Pyrobaculum calidifontis JCM 11548: one gene and its partner. The protein of the gene in region 1 interacts with the protein of each later gene in a pairwise test. Links are inferred from orthologs where the notes say so. Each region holds a gene or a part of one and is shown on either strand. Other genes may lie near its edges.

Region 1 (7,805 bases):
CTCTGTGGGCCGAGGGGAGGCTGAGAGAGCTGAAGGAGATAGTCGGCCTCTCGGGGAGGGTCCTCTTGCCCTATTTCTTCGCTCCCCTCGTCGTCTACGGGGCCTTGGGGATATACATCGCGCTGGCGGCCCCCCTAGGCCTCTTCCAATTCCAGGCGTACATAGACGCAATAGCCAACGCGATTAGGCAATACCCAGTCCAAGACGCCGAGGCCTTGGCTAGAATCGTTGCGTATGCCCAAATCGCTGGGGCCTACATAGCCGCGGTTACAATAAACGCCGTAGTGGCGCTGGGAGAGGAAATAGGTTGGAGGGGCTACCTCTTCCGCAGACTAGGCGGCGAGGCCAATTTGCGCAACGTAGTGATAATAGGCGTGGTTTGGGGGCTGTGGCACGCGTCGGCCATACTGCTCCTAGGCTACAACTACTACTACAATAGGTGGCTGGGAGTGCCCCTCTTCACCGCGTTTACCACCGCCCTCACCTACCCCCTCCTCCTCTTCGCCAAGAACAGCGTCCTTCCCGCCGCGTCGCTACACGGCGCGGTGAATGCCCTCTGGCCCCTTACAGTGGCCGCGAGCTATCTGCCCCCAGAGGCTAGAGAGCTGTACCTCGGTATCGGCGCCCTGGGCATAGCCGCTTGGGCTCTCACCTCACTAGCCCTATACGCCGCCTACGCCAAAATACGCTCAGCCAAGCAAAACGTGCCGACTTAGCTTATAACTGCACACCCATTTTGGCCCATGGACGCACTTCAACACCTCGTCGACTTTATCAAGAGGAAAAAACCCGACGAAGACCCAGTGGCGTATCTCTATAGACTGGTCGAGGAGACCCTAGACCCCAGCGAGCGCGTCGACTTCTACGTAGAGTCCTCCGAACACTTCTGGCGTGAGGGGCTCGAGCTAGTGGAAAAAGGCGAGTTGAGACAGGGAAGCGAGAAAATTTGGAACTCAGTGGTCCAATTAGTCAAAGCGGCCGCCGAAAAGAAGGGCCTTAAACACCACACCCACAGACTCGTGTGGGCCACCGTTAGGAAAATAGCCATGGAACACGACCCCGAGACTATCACCCTCTTCGCTGCAATAGAACAACTCCACATAAACTTCTACGAAGGGCACTTAGACAAATGGGACGTGGAAAAGCTCACAGAAGCCGCGGCCAAGCTCAGAAAGGTGCTATTCGCGTACTCAATGCAAATAAGGCAGGACATGCGCAGTAAGATAATTCGCAGTACATCCTCACATCTTTTATTCCTCAACCCCCTCTCTACACCACGGAGATGTATCCTTAACTCGAACCGCATACGCCCCCTACTTTCTCTACTGTATCTTGTAATATAAAGACGTGGTGCCCCGGCCGGGACTCTCAGGGGCTCCCCTTTTGAACCCGGGTCATGGGCTCGATTGGCCTGTAGCGTACATAAGGCCCACATCCCTAGTCGGGCCTCCCTTTGACCGGGCTAGACTACCGGGGCTACATCTCCTGTACATCCCGCTTTATAAGTTTTTAGCCGTGTGCGGCCGCTCGTCACTTCATACGTTCGCTCTTTGTTAACCGTTGCTAAACTTATAAACAACGAGTTCAAACATCGGTAGGGCCCGTAGCTCAGCCTGGATAGAGCGGCGGCCTGCGGAGCCGTAGGTCGTGGGTTCAGGCAAAGCCGCCCAAAAATCCCATCGGGCCCGCCAGCGTCATTCTCTCAAATTGTACGTGGCCGACGTCGGCTTGTGTCAAGTTAGTTCTTCTAGTATATAAAGAGGAGTGTAAAGTACATTATTTAAGCAGATTGAATGTAGGACTCATGTCGGAGGAGAGTAAGGAGAAGAAAGAGCATGAAAAGAAAGGTTTGAAAGTTGTGAAGAGGTACGAGACTTACATCACTGTTGTAAAGATGGAGGTTCTTTGACGCATAGGAGTTTTAACAGGCCTTTTGTCAAGGTTTGGTATACCAAGCATTTTTCTTCCTGGCCTGTGCATTTTGTGGTACAAGTTATTTGGTAGCCTTCTATGTGGCATTCCATTTCAAATGGCTCGCCTGTGGCGTCTATGTACCGGGCCCCAATTCCATATGCCAGAGCCGCGAGCATGAGGTCTATGGGTCTTGCCCCGCGTATGTCGATTTCTCTGTCTCCCACTACCACCTTGTCTCCTGTGAATTGTACCTTCAGCGTATGGCCCCTCTTGTGCATACCAGCGCGCAGGCGCTACAGCCCGTGCAAGTGGGGAGTATCTGTGGGTGGCCTGCCGGCGACGGCGTAATGGCGGGGCAGGCGGTTTTTAGGCATTCTCCGCATCGGTCGCAGAGCGCTGGGTCCACTGTGTATTTGCTGACCTTGGGGCTGTAGCCCACTGCCCGCCTTTCGAAGAGTTGGCAGGGGTCTCCCTCCTCGTTTAGTGCCACTACGTAGCCCCCCATCTTCACGACGGTCTCCGCCAGCTCGTCTCTTTGCTTGACTATGGCTATGACGGGGCCCGCCCTGTAGCCTCCCATTAAGACGCCCAGCGCTATTGCCCCGGCCTTGAGCGGGGGCAGATGCACGTCTACGACTTCTGCTACCTCTCTTGGGAGGTGCCATGTCGGCGTAACCATGTAGTCGGGCCCCGCGGGGGCTGTGGGCTTTAGTCTCACGTCGGAGATTACTATCGGCACGTCGTCTCTCATCTTCAAGAGGGTGTAGAGGCAGGACATTAGGGGGAGGAGCGGGTGGCCCACTTTCGCCTCTTCGCCGCCTCTGGCCCACCTCCAGGGCCTCATGTAGTGCTTGTTGAATGTGGACACTCGGCGCGTTGTCGTCGGCGGGTCGGGGCCCTCGTAGCCCACAAGCGCGAGCTCTGCCTCGGACACGGCCACGGCCTCTTTTATGTCTCTGTGGCAGGGGAGGCCGGGCGGGCAAGGCTTTATGAGTAGAGCGCCCCAGACGGCCCCCTCGGCGGCTTTTAGCGCATTGGGGCTGGGCTCTGCGTGGACTAGGGCGCGTCTAAAGGTCATGGACAAGCCAACTCCAATGGCCAACTTCTCGTCGTCGTCCCAGGGCCCCTCCACTATGAACTCCACCACGGCCTACTTAATCCTTAGCTTTATCAATAGTTTCTTCGTTGCCTCCTTCTCTGCGGGGAAGTGGTCGAGGGGCTTTGGGCCATTTACCTTTACCCATAGGCACTTCTCTGAGAGGTATATTTCGCCCGTCTTGAGGTTTAGGACGAGCGGGTATATTCTACAGGCGAGAGGCTTCTTCTCGTGGATAGTGCACTTGCCCTTGTAGAAGGGGCACCACCCTCTGATAATCCACTTGTACAACTTGACGCCGTTGTAGGAGCCTATTGGCTCAAACTCCAGCTTGACGCCTATCTTCTCTGCCTCGCGTTTGAGCACCTCTATCTCCTCCTCCAGCACCACTGGCATATCTTCGTATGCCTCAAATTTGCAACAGTCGGCGGGGCACCCAATGGGGCATGTAAACACGTGGGGCTGTAGCCTCATGGTTAAATACTTTGTATAATGTATTTTCGACGTTATCTCATAGACTTAGAAATAACTATCCTTGTACTTTTGTAAACTAAATTGCCTCTAACACCTCTTGAATAAATTTTAAATATGGCCCTATCTCTTTTCAAATTATTAAAGAGAGGCATACGAATAATTAAAGAAAGAATTAAATATGTGCCACAAGTCTTCGCACATGAAGAAGGAGAAGAAGGAGGAGAAGAAAGAGGAGAAAAAGAAGTAACCCCCTTTTGTTAAGATTTAAAACCCCACCCTTTTTCCCCTTTCGATGGTCAAGGTTATAGATGTGGGCAGGGTCGTAGTCAAAGTGTTGGGCAGAGAGGCTGGCAGAAAGGCGGTGGTAGTGGACATAGTCGACGAGAATTACGTGGTAATTACCGGCCCCAAGTCGCTGAGCGGCGTAAGGCGCAGGAGAGTGAACATAAACCACATCGAGCCCACAGACAAGAAGATTGAGATTAAGAAGGGCGCCTCTGACGAGGAGGTGCTTAAGGCGTTAGAGGCGGCAGGGCTTGTGGAGTACATGAAGGAGAGAGTAAAGCCGAAGCTGTTTGAAATTACTCCAGCCGACGTCAAGTGAAGTGCGGCAGTAGGGAGGTTTTTGTAAAACTGGAGGAGGGGACGAATCCGCAGTGGGGCAAACCGCCGTCGAGTAGAAGCGCAGAGGAGCACATACGGTACTCTTTTCTCATTTTAGACAAGCCCAGGGGGCCGACTAGCCACGAGGTTGCGGCGTGGGTGAAGAAGATTTTGGGAGTGGAGAGGGCTGGGCACTCGGGCACTCTGGACCCGAAGGTGTCCGGTGTCCTTCCAGTGGCCGTGGCTGAGGGGACTAAGGTGCTTATGGCTTTGTCTAGGGCGGACAAGGTCTACATAGCCGTGGCCAAGTTCCACGGCGATGTAGACGTAGAAAATCTGCGGAGGGTGTTGCAGGAGCTTCAGGGGGAGATCTACCAGAAGCCCCCGCTCCGCTCCGCGGTGAAGAGGCAACTTAGAACGCGCCGGGTTTACTCCCTGGAGCTTTTGGAGCTTGACGGGAGGTACGCAGTGCTGAAAATGCACGTGGAGGCCGGCACCTATGCTAGAAAGCTTATCCACGACTTGGGGGAAATCTTGGGGGTTGGGGCAAATATGAGGGAGCTCCGCCGCGTGGCGGTCTCGTGTTTTACAGAGGACGAGGCCGTGACTCTGCAGGACTTGGCAGACGCGTACTACATTTGGAAGAAGTACGGCGATGATACATATCTCAGGAGGGTGTTGCTCCCAATAGAGGAGATAGCGAGACCTCTGCCCAAGATCTGGGTCCGCGACAGCGCCGTTGACGCCCTCTGCAACGGCGCCCCCCTCGCTGCACCCGGCGTGGCCAAGTTTGAACACCCGTTTAGCCGCGGCGACTTAGTGGCCTATTTTACGCTTAAGGGCGAGCTCATAGGCATTGGAAGAGCGCTTGTCGACAGTGAGGAGGTTAAGAAAATGGAGAAGGGGCTTGTGGCGCGGACCGACCGGGTGGTCATGCCCCGCGGCACCTATCCGCCCATGTGGAGGCGAGGCGGTAAAAGCTTTAAAAGTGGCACCTAGATAGGGTTGTGGGGGATCGTCCTCCAATACGTCGCATGGTGATAGACGCGGCGATACCTACCAAGGGTGTGACAATAGTGGACGTCGCCAGAGAGCTCTATAAAGTGGAGGGCGTGAAGGCGGTTAGAATTACCGTAGACGATGTGGATGTAGACGTGTTGGGGCTCGCAATAGTGGTCGAGGGGGAGAACATAGACTACAGAGAGGTGGAAGAGGCTCTTGAGAGAGTCGGCGGCGTTGTCCATTCTATCGATGAGGTAGTAGTCGGCGAGTATATACCGCAGGCCGGTGCGACCACGTGAGATACTTAGTCCTAGGCGTAGTGGACGGCCTAATTACTGCGGGCACTCTCTCTGCCACGCTAATTTTTAGGGGAGGCGGCATAGGCCTAGACCTCTTGGTGTCGCTGGCTGTGGTAGTGGCTTCGATAAACGCGCTTACGGTCTTCGTAGCGGAGTTTGTTCAACAGATGCAAGAGGTCAAAGAGGTCGCCTACAAGGTCTCTCTGAGGGAGGAGTGGCTTAGGTGGTCTCTTTTGCACACCCGTGCGCTGTACGCCACGGCCAAGTCGTCCGCGTTCGCCTTCGTCTCCTCTCTGGCTGGGGCGCTGGCCGTCTTAGCGCCCGCTGCCGTCTTTCCGCCAGCGGCCCCCCTCGCCCTTGCCCTGGCTGTGTTGGTCGTGGGCGCTTTTCTAGCGGAGTCGTGGGGAGACTTCGCCTGGGTGGTGGGGATGATCGCCTTGGCGGTGGCTGTGGGAGTGGCAGTGGGGCTCGCCTTCCCAGTAATTGCTTAAATACTGGCCCTAGGTAGAGCCGTGGCTACGCTTCCAGTAGAATACCTCCGCACAACTAGGCTCTTTAGGGAGAAGGCCGGCGATGTCGAAATCATATCCTTCGAGGTGCCTACCCACAAGTACTTCTCCAGGGGCGAGGTGCCCTACCTCGCCACCGCGCTTGACGTAGATTTGAGGAAGCTTGAGAACATGATTTCAGACATGAAGTACGGCCGCGTGGCGGTGGAGAAGCTCTGGGCGTATAGGCTCGACGGCGACATGATCAGAGAGAGTAAGAAGGTGTTGTTGCCCGACTTGGCGAGCAACCCCGTAGACGGAGAGGTGGAGGAATACGAGGACTTCAAGGTGTTGAAGATACACGTGGGCTCTCTAAGGGAGCTGGTACGAATCTACGTCAGACAGCGGCCCTCGTTTAAAGAAGTAGTGGTGTACAGAAGGCCGCCTCACCCGGCTCTGGTGAGATACGTGGCGTACTTATGAGAGTCGCTGTGGTGGGAATAGGGGGTTGGGGGAAGAACCACCTCAGAGTCGTAGCACAGCTCAGGGGCGAGGGGCTTGTCGACACCGTATACGCCGTGGACATAGACGAGACCAGGCTACGGTGGGCCGAGAAAGTCTACGGCGCACAGGCTGTAAGAGGTGTGGAGAAGGCCGCCGACCTCGACGTAGACGCCGCCATAGTGGCAACTCCCACGACGCTGCACGCGCGCCACGCCGCACTCTTTCTCTCAAGGGGCGTGCCCACGCTGGTGGAAAAGCCATTCACTGCGACGTTAGGCGAGGCCTACGAGCTACTGGACTTGGGCAAGAGGACCTTAGTCACCACGGGGTACCTCCTCAGATTTCACCAGGGAGTTCGCTACGTCAAGGCGAATTTGTCTAAGCTGGGCCGCTTCCTCTCTGCGTATGGGAAAAGGACGTCTCGTTGGCCAATAAGGCCAGGCGACGTCGGCGTAATAAAAGACCTAGCAATCCACGACATAGACCTCGTGACGTACATCACGGGGGAGAGGGCGAGGGCGGTATACGCCGCGGGGGGCTCCACGAGGGGGCAATACGAGGACCACGCCCAGATATTTGGACAATACGGCGGCTCCTCGGCGATATTTGAGGCCAACTGGCTTACGCCGTACAAGTTTAGGCGGATTGAACTGACGGGGGATCAGGGCATATTTGTAATAGACTTTGTCACAGACGAGGTCTACTTCTACGGCGAAGACGGCGTATATAGGCCCAGGCTTGAGGTCGCCGAGCCCCTCCTACTGCAAGACAGAGAATTTCTGCTGGCAGCCTCTGGCAAAGGCGGAGAGGTCGTCGCAGTAGAGGACATCGTCTATACATTGAAATTGTGCGAGGCGGCCGTTGTCTCTATTAAGACAGGCAAGTTAGTGGGCTTAGACGAAGTATAGGGTAGAGGGCTTTTAAGGGGCCGGGTGGTTGGGTAGCGGAAAAGCGGCGACCTAGGGCCAAGCCGCCAAGGCCATTGCCCAAGCCACAACCGCCTATACCGCGAAAGAGTTATAGACAGGAGAGTGGAGGCGAGGCACAAGAGACGTGTCATACATATATCACCGACGAGGGCTCAAGACCGTTGGACTTAAGGCGGAACGGCTGTAGACGAAAGTTTAGGCGGCGCCAGTCTCTACGTATACTGGCGTTATTTTACACGTGGCGGTTTTTTAACAAGTGGGGCAGAGTGCATGAAGGGAGAGGATTTTTCACTGTACGACGTGGAGAGGGCGGAGCTTGGGGAAGAGTTCAAGTTGGCCCTATCTAGGGCGTCTGATGGCGCCAACGTGTTTATTGTGGGGCCGGCGGGTAGTGGGAAGACCCTAATGCTTAGGAAGCTGGGGCTCTACCTCTCGAGGGCGGGGCGGCGTGGAGTATATGTAAAACTCGAGTGGGTGAAGTATGGTTGGGGTCTCT
Region 2 (7,902 bases), 880 kb from region 1 along the record:
GTGCGCTCCGCAGTAGAGCCTGTAGCGCCGCCTGGCCCGCCTTACGAGTATGTTTACAAATTTGGCGCCCCTCTTCTGCAGCTCTATGGTGAGGGCCCTGTAGGAGATCCCTAGGTGGACCGGGTTGTATATAAACAGCGTCTCTCTCGGCGGCACCCTCTCCGCTATGGCTAAGACCAGCTTCTCCTTCTCCTCTCCTCTGGCGGCCATGGTCTTTAAGGGCTCTTCGTCCAACGCGGCTAGTCCCTTCTTGGCCAGTATCTCGATTGCCGCAAGCTTCTCCTCGGCAAAGCCGTACCTGATGGCCAGGTCGAGCTTCTTCACCGTGGGATCTCTCACATCTGCGGTGTCTGTCTGCACGGCCGCCTCTACGAGCTCCCGCGCCACTGGGTCTTCTTCAAGGCCTAGGGCCTTGGCGGCTAGTACAGCCGCGGCGGGGGCCTCGGGGTCGTAGAACTCGACTTCGGCGCAGGGGGCATTTGTCTTGTGGTGGTCTGCCCTAACCTTGGCCTTGCCGGGGCAGGGGAGGTCTGCGACGAAATCCCACGTAAAGGCCTTAATCCACCACTTCTTGACCTCGGAGGGCCCCGCTAGGACCACCACCCCCTCTGGATACTTGCGCTTGAACAACGCGGCCGACGCTATGCCGTCGACGTCGTTTGAATCGCAGAGCGCCACCGGCCTCTTCTGCAATTTAGCCGCGAGTACCCTTAACGCGTCCACAAGGCGCAGATTTTATAAATTTCTTAAGTTTATTGACACGTTGAAGCTGGCCTATGTTGGGCGGCGGAGTATATACGACGTGGTGCGGAAGATAGCGTACGGCGTGTCTCTATTTGGCGACGGCGACGTAGTCATAGTAGATGGAAGGTACAGAGCTGGCGGCGACGTAGTGTTGCCGTGCGACGACTATAGGTGTGTGGCGAAGGAGCTCTTCGCATCTGTGCCGAAGATCCTAGGCGGGGGGAAGCTGGGGGTCGACCTGGGCACTGCGAAGAACGGGGTGGTCTACGTGTGGAGGGGGGAGCTGGTCCTACACGCCGTGTTGGACTGGGCCACGGTGGAGGCCGTGTTGAAAAGCGCCGAGTCTGTCCAAATCCACATGGGCTCTTCCCCATACGTGGACATGAAGAGGGCCCTCTCCACGCTGGGGTGCCGCGAAGTCCGCCTCGTAGATGAGCTAGACGCTGGCTCCTCAAGGCCGTGGCTCAAGAGGCGGTACCCCGAGCTTGAGGAAGACGAGCTAGACGCCTTGACCTTCACCTTCCGCGAAGGCGTCGGCGTGAGAACTTGCGTGTAATAGCTAGGTACTATCTCACACTTTTAAAAGGCCATTATACACCTTGGCCGTGTTTGTCGTAAAGTGCGACTCCTGCGGCTTTGTCCTTTACAGCGACAAAGAGCCTAAGACGGTGGAGGCGGTGCTAAAGATGTGGGGCGGCGTGTGCCCTAAGTGCCTCTCGCCCCTAGAGAGGCGGCCTATCAAGATTGCGGTTGGGCTTAGGAGGGGATAGAAGGCGTCACGGTTGCGATTAGGTTGCGCTTTCACAAGCGCCGCGACATCTACTGCAGGATGGCGCGGGCCAGGATGGAGCAGGCGCAAAGAGGTACCTCATACCCTACCCACAGGCGGGGACTTTAGAGTGTTAAGGGCTTGAGAGGGGGCTGGGCTTTAAGAGGGGCGGGGGGTTAAGAAATATATTTGGGCCTGTTTTCGCGCTTGATGGATAGGAAAGAGAGGATTCTCCTCGTCACGTCGTCTCTGCTTGCCGCGTTTGCCATAGCCTTATACGCAAGAATGTACCGCGTCTTCCTATGGGGGTGGTGGCTCGACGAGTTTGACCCATATGTCCGCTACTACTTGGCCAAGTACACGTTGGAGCACGGCGCTGGGTGGTGGTGGAGCGGTGCGCAGTTTTTACAGTTCTGGTACCCCTACGGCGTCGATTGGGGCAAAGTTCTTCTGCCGGGCACCTCTTTCTACGGCTTGTTTGTCTACGCGCTTCTCCGCCCATTCGGCGTTGATCTGTGGCACGCCGTAGTAGCGGCGCCGGCGATTATGAACTCTCTCGCCGTCTTCTCCATGTTCTACCTTGGGTACAAAGTGGGCCAGGAGCTGGGGGAGGGGGGTCTCAGAGTGGGGCTGCTCTCTGCCATGCTTACCGCCGTTATGCCCGCCTTCATTGAGCGCGGCTTTGCCGCGTGGTTCGACGACGAGCCCATAAGTCTTTTTCTAATACCCCTGGGCCTAGCCCTCTTGTTGGACGGGCTGAGGAGGCCTTTGATGGGGGCTCTCGCCGGCGTAGCGCTTGGCTATGTGGCGTGGACGTGGGGCGCGCACTTCTACGTGTGGAACTTGGTGGGCCTCTACGCGCTCCTCTTGCCTACTTACTACTTCCTAAAGCTCGCGTTTACGCCGGCGGCGCCTTCTAAGGCGAAGAGGGGGCCGGCGCCTCCTGCGGTCCAGCTCCCCTTTGACGCCAGGAACTTCTTCCTCTCCTACCTCCTCTTCTACTTGCTCTACGGCGTCTTCGTGGCCACAATACCTAGATACGGCGTAAATACGCTCATAAGTGCCTTTAACATTATCCCGACCTTTGGCTTAGCCGCCGCCTTAGCTACATGGCTTTTAGACTCAAAGCTCGGCGTTACGAGGACCGTGGAGCTCTTGAGGAGGTATATGTGGCTCGTCGTGGCCGTGGTCCTCGCCGGCATCGGCATATTCGTAGCAGCGCTGGCCACAGGCGCCATAGGGGGGAAGTACCTCGCCACTCTTTTCCCCGTTGGTCGCTCCGCCATTGTGGCCAGCGTGGCGGAGCACAGCACAACTTCCTTTGTTCAAATTGTGGCTAGGTATGGCCCAGTGTTGCCGTTTATACTCGCGGGGGTGCCCTACCTCTTCACGCCCGGCGGCCTTTTGGCGCTGTCCTACTTAGCCACGGCGGGCTACGCCGCAGCGACGATGGTCCGCCTCCTCGTGCTACTGGCCCCCATAGCCACTGTTGTGGCCGCTGTGGGCATTGCCAAGGCAATGGAAAACAAGAGGCTGGGCCTACTGGTGGCCCTCGCGGCTATTATATCCGTGGCCATGTTGCTCTCCTCGGTGATGCCCGCCCTCAATGCCCAGAGACTTAACTACGGCGAGGGGCTCGCGAGACAGCCTACGCAGATTGCAACGTCGGCCGTCGGCGTTGTAAGTGAGGACTTCCTCGACATGTTGATGTGGATGAAGACGAGGCTACCGATCTACGAGCCTGTGGCGTCGTGGTGGGACTACGGCTACTGGATCTCGATAATAGGCAATAAGACGAGTCTCGCCGACAATTCCACAATAAACGCGACGCAGATTGGGAAGATAGGCCTCGCGCTTATGGCCCCGCCGCAGGTAGGCGCAGAAATATTTACCAAGGACTTCCGCACGAAGTACGTCTTGGCGATAATGCCGTACATAGCCACTCCACTGTCTGCGGGCTATCTGCTTGTTCACGAATACCCGCCCGGCGGCGACTTTTTAAAGTCCTACTGGATGGCGCGTATAGCGCTTGAGAACGTCGGCGATGCGGCCAAGATACTGGGCGCCACGTCGACGAACTTCGAAGACTTCTTCTACACAAAGGTCATGAGCTACCCAGGCCCGCCGCCCAGCGCCACGTACGCCTATTTCACTATACAGGGGAGCTACTACCCGGTCCCCCTCAGCTTAAATAGGACGCTTTACGCTATGTTGTTCAGCAAGGTTAGGCTTGTCCCCGCCTACGGCAACGCCACCGAGCAGTACGCGTGGATGTTCGAGGGCGTGTATCAACAAGGCGTCTTCACCACGTTTAGAGACCTCAAGCTGACGGGGGGCAACGTGTACCTGCCCGGGTATGCGCCAAGGCTGGCAGGGGCTCTCCAGTACACAATACAGGGGTGGACCTCCGGGAGCGTGGAGGTGGTGGCCGACCCGCTTACTGGCGCAAAGGAGCAGGTGCCGTTTATTACAACGGCGACGAGGCCTCTGAGGCTTGTCTACGTCTCTAGGCCCCATGGGTGGGTTGTGCTGTACGAAGTGGGGCCGTGAAGTCGCTTCTGAGGCGTTGTAAAAACTGCGGCTGGTACACGCTTTCGAAGGCCAGCTGCCCGAAGTGCGGGGGCGAGGTCGAGGTGCCTCACCCGCCTAAGTTTTCCCCCGAGGACAAGTACCAGCGGTATAGAATTTTACAAAAGGCGTTGCTCGGGACACTCCCCGTGAAAGAGGAAACGAGGAGGAAGATCTTGGAGGAATTCGCCGCCGTGGTGGAGGGGAGCGGCTAGCCCTGCTCTATTCTCTGGACGCTTGCAATTACCTTGTACTTCTTCTGTAGAGACTGTAGGAGGGCTGAGACCTCGTTAAACGCCGCCTCTACCTGCTTCGGCATTTTGCCCACCAAGTCTATCCGATACCGCGGCGGGCCTATCACGTAGATTTTGGCCGAGACTTGTGGATACTTTGCCTCCAGAGCCTTGAGCAACTCCGTCAATGCGGCCTTTATCTTCTCAACGCCATCGCCCTCCACGCTCACGGCCTTAATTACGCCGGAGATCTTCGTGGGTGGGATTTCCACCTGTTGCCGGGCCAGCTCTACGAGGAGCTCCTTCAGCTTGTCGTCTAGGTCTAACCCGTCTAACACCTGCGGCCCCGTTTTCACAATTTCTTCGAAGACTTTGAAGGGGTCGCCGAACTGCTCCTCTAGATACCACAAGACGTTTAAAGCCTCTTGTGGCGGCCTGTTCAGCCTCTTCATGGCGATTTCCAAGAGCTTCAACACTCTGACTCTGTGGCGGTAGAGGAGGAGCTTCTTCTCCTTCTCGTCTACTCTAACTCTCTTGAGAGAAACCTCTACCACGCGCATCTTGGGGTTTACGCTTATCACCTTAAACACCGTCTTATTGCCCTCCTTTATGTAATCCCTAATGCTGTGAAACCAAGACTGGACCACCTCTTGCGTCGGCGCAAAGGCCTCCAAGTCGTATTCGTCTAGGTACACATACGCCCCGTGCTCCGCGATCTTTTTGACTGTGCCTATGACTAACTCGCCTACGTCTGGAAAATCCTTTTTCACTAACTTCATTGAAGGAAGGGGTTTGGGGGCTATTCTAAAACTTTTACGACGTGGCCTGCGAAAATCGCCTTCCCACCGGTGGGTTGCGCCAAAACTCTGCCGCACACGAGACAGCGCACCACCATCGCGGCGTGGCTAAAGGTTACCTGCTCGTTTCCACAGTCGGGGCACCTAAGTCTAACAAACCTAGACCGAGGCTGTGGTATTAGGACTCTGCTGAACCTCTGTGGCATGGGCCTACACCAGTTCCACCTTCTTCATCCTGCCTAAGCTCTTCACAATTTTGTAGCCGCACTTAGTGCAGGTAAATACTAAGGTCACCTTTTTATTGACCTTGGCAAACCTCTTCTGCTTAGGCTTAGGAGTGGAGCCGTACCCCTTCAACTTTCTCTCATACCTCCTCTGGCCCTCCGCCAGCGACCTCCTCTGACCTCCGTGGTAGTTGGACACGCTATGCTGCGTATATGTGTTACACCGTGGACAGTACATATTTACGCTCTTGGGAAACTTCACGAAGGGGCAAAAAGGGGGACAAAATAAATTTTACTCCCACCACGCCCCGCAGGGGATCGGGCCTCAGTTAGTCTTCAAGCCGGAGGAGTCTGGCAACGCCCCTTTCCTCTAGGTCTTTCGCGTCGCGGGGAGGCAGTTTAGCCAAGTCGCCCTTGTTAAAGGGACCTATCTGTTTAAAGTCCTCAGTTATTATGGCAGGGTGGGGAGTTACGAATTGTACAATCACATACTCCTGCGCCTCTCTCCGGTGGGGTCTGGCACGGAGGATTTTCAACAACGGCCGTATGAGCCTCTCCTCTTCTGCCGTCGTATTCTTAGGCTCGCGGCCTTGGCTCAGTTCCCACAGTATCTTCCGCGTTCTAAGTTCCACTATCGTGACCAACGTGGAGTAGACATGGGCTTTAACCTGCTCCGCTATGCTCTGCGGCAGCGGCGAGTTCTGCAAATCTCTGACAAACTGCTCAGCCGCCTCTGCGTACGAGCCGTACGGCGGCTCTGTGAGAAAGCGCGAGTTAGCCTCAGCGGCTAACCAGAGCCTCAGCTTCTCAATCATATATTTTGCCAAATTCCTGTAGCTCTAGGTATATGGCCACATGTGCTGGCAGCGTCTTAATGTCGCCCTCTCTCGCCTCCACTTTTTCAAACAACACAGTGCCCTGGAACGGCTTTTCGAACCTCAGCCTCAAATTCCCCTTTCTAAAGGCGATAGCCCTCTCGACTATGTGCGCCACTTCTTTTTCCAAGTCTCTCACTGAGAGAGGCAATGCCACGAGGCCCGTCTTCCCGTTGAGCGAGCCGGGGGCCCTTATGAGCCTATGCACGTCCTGCGTCACCACCTCGTCTACCTCAACCTTCAACGCCTCGGGGTCCTCTATGCCTCTCCTAATGCGCAAGAGGTTGCCCACGGCCTCCTCCTCGTACAACACGACCTTCCGCCTCCCCACCTTCATGTGGAACTTAGAGGGGTCAAACCCGACTGCCTTTAGGTAGTTCACAAGCTCTCTACGCTCCTTTTGCCCAAGGGCCAACACCTCTTCATCGACCACGTGCACGTGGAATCCCCTGTTGCCGGAGAATACGACCTTAGTCGGCTTAAGGCCCAGCTCCTCTGTCAACACGTCTATGAGCTTGTTGGCCTCCTCCTTGGCGTCCTCTAGACACGCCAAAGACACCACCTTGCTCTCTCTACACGCCTCAGTGTCGAGGTGGTCTCCATCTATGTCAAATACTAAGTCGGCGCCTAGCCAGCCCTTTCGCTCCATGTCCTCCTCCCAAGGCCTCTCGTACCGGGCGGTGGAGTAGTAGACGTGCCGAGGCGTCTTCTCAACCAAGTGCCTCTTCAGCTCTTCGAGGTTTTTAAAGGCCTTGTGCCTAACCATGCCGCCGACAAAGGGCTGGAAGGCGAACTCCCTCTTTTCCACCTCGTCTACTTCCAGCTTCGCGTAGTTCCTGTAGTAGTTGCGGAAAAATACTTCTACAATCACTCCACCCTCGGCGCCACGTAGTAGGCAATTCGGCCGCCGGCCGGTATGTCGAAGGTGAGCAAGACAGGCTTCGCAGTGGCCAACTCCACAGTGGCTATGTCGCTTATTTTAGACGCCTTGCCCACGATGTCCACGAGGTACTCCAGCGAATAGCGGGCCGAGGCCGGCTCCTTTACGTCAAACTCGTAGACAAGCTCGCTGCCCTTGTCCAGCCGCACTTCCACCTCGCCCTTGTCGCTGGCCGCGCTTATTACAAAGGCGTCCTCGTTTGCCTCAAACTTCACCTCGTCTGCTACAGCGTCTGCGTCTTTCACAGCAGAGGCCAATACGTCGCTACTGGTTTTGACAAGCGCCGTGAAGACCACCTTAGGCGTTGGGAGCTCCTCAGACACCACCTCAATCATGGGGAGAGTTATAGATCTGACAGACTTGCCCACCAGCTTCACCTTGACTCTGGACTCCTCGATTTCAAGGCTTATCTTGTCGCCCTTCTTCACCCGCCGCAGTAGCTTCTTAAGATCCTTAAAATTGAAGCCGAGCTTTACCTCTTCCTCAACCTCTGGGAATTCCTCAAAGGCCTCCTTAGGCATAGAGAGGTCTACCATGGCCGTCCTAGACGCGTCTAACGCGCGGAGAAAAAGGCCATCGCTCCTAAGCACGAAGCTTGCCTCCTCCACCAACACCGATAGTGAGTCTATTATGTACGCGAACTCCTTGGCGTCCATATACGTTAGAACATACTTAGGCATGACATAAGGTGGCCCACTTTTTAAAAAATTGAACCCATAATACACCCCACCCTAAGGTACCCCTAAGCGCCT

The links.
Region 2: the proteins of PCAL_RS00290 (region 1) and PCAL_RS05300 interact in binary tests that used the Methanocaldococcus jannaschii proteins (3 or more experiments, as listed by UniProt). The link is inferred for Pyrobaculum calidifontis JCM 11548 from one-to-one orthologs.

Annotation. Positions count from the first base shown.
Region 1 is NC_009073.1:50,286-58,090, forward strand. The notes cover bases 3,184-6,085. They hold PCAL_RS00290 (RNA-guided pseudouridylation complex pseudouridine synthase subunit Cbf5), read left to right. Parts: upstream 3,184-4,084; coding sequence 4,085-5,086; downstream 5,087-6,085. Other genes in these bases: PCAL_RS00275 (YkgJ family cysteine cluster protein), read right to left, coding at 3,184-3,466; PCAL_RS00280 (hypothetical protein), read left to right, coding at 3,599-3,745; PCAL_RS00285 (50S ribosomal protein L14e), read left to right, coding at 3,777-4,088; PCAL_RS00295 (DUF211 domain-containing protein), read left to right, coding at 5,095-5,388; PCAL_RS00300 (hypothetical protein), read left to right, coding at 5,385-5,879. Also shown: PCAL_RS00245 (CPBP family intramembrane glutamic endopeptidase), read left to right, coding at 1-716; PCAL_RS00250 (PaREP1 family protein), read left to right, coding at 744-1,343; PCAL_RS00265 (hypothetical protein), read right to left, coding at 1,881-2,192; PCAL_RS00270 (4Fe-4S ferredoxin), read right to left, coding at 2,168-3,061; more of PCAL_RS00275, read right to left, coding at 3,065-3,183; more of PCAL_RS00305, read left to right, coding at 6,086-6,359; PCAL_RS00310 (Gfo/Idh/MocA family protein), read left to right, coding at 6,356-7,288; PCAL_RS00315 (ATP-binding protein), read left to right, coding at 7,580-7,805. UniProt on the Methanocaldococcus jannaschii protein: Could be responsible for synthesis of pseudouridine from uracil-55 in the psi GC loop of transfer RNAs.
Region 2 is NC_009073.1:932,950-940,851, reverse strand. Bases 2,679-5,677 are described here. They hold PCAL_RS05300 (RNA-protein complex protein Nop10), read left to right. Parts: upstream 2,679-4,059; coding sequence 4,060-4,296; downstream 4,297-5,677. Other genes in these bases: PCAL_RS05280 (DNA replication complex subunit Gins51), read right to left, coding at 5,665-5,677; PCAL_RS05285 (50S ribosomal protein L44e), read right to left, coding at 5,322-5,597; PCAL_RS05290 (30S ribosomal protein S27e), read right to left, coding at 5,114-5,317; PCAL_RS05295 (translation initiation factor IF-2 subunit alpha), read right to left, coding at 4,293-5,093; PCAL_RS05305 (STT3 domain-containing protein), read left to right, coding at 2,679-4,063. In the rest of the region: PCAL_RS05320 (DHH family phosphoesterase), read right to left, coding at 1-723; PCAL_RS05315 (hypothetical protein), read left to right, coding at 764-1,300; PCAL_RS05310 (hypothetical protein), read left to right, coding at 1,350-1,514; more of PCAL_RS05305, read left to right, coding at 1,724-2,678; more of PCAL_RS05280, read right to left, coding at 5,678-6,150; DNA primase catalytic subunit PriS, read right to left, coding at 6,143-7,081; pcn (proliferating cell nuclear antigen (pcna)), read right to left, coding at 7,078-7,830. UniProt on the Methanocaldococcus jannaschii protein: Involved in ribosome biogenesis; more specifically in 18S rRNA pseudouridylation and in cleavage of pre-rRNA.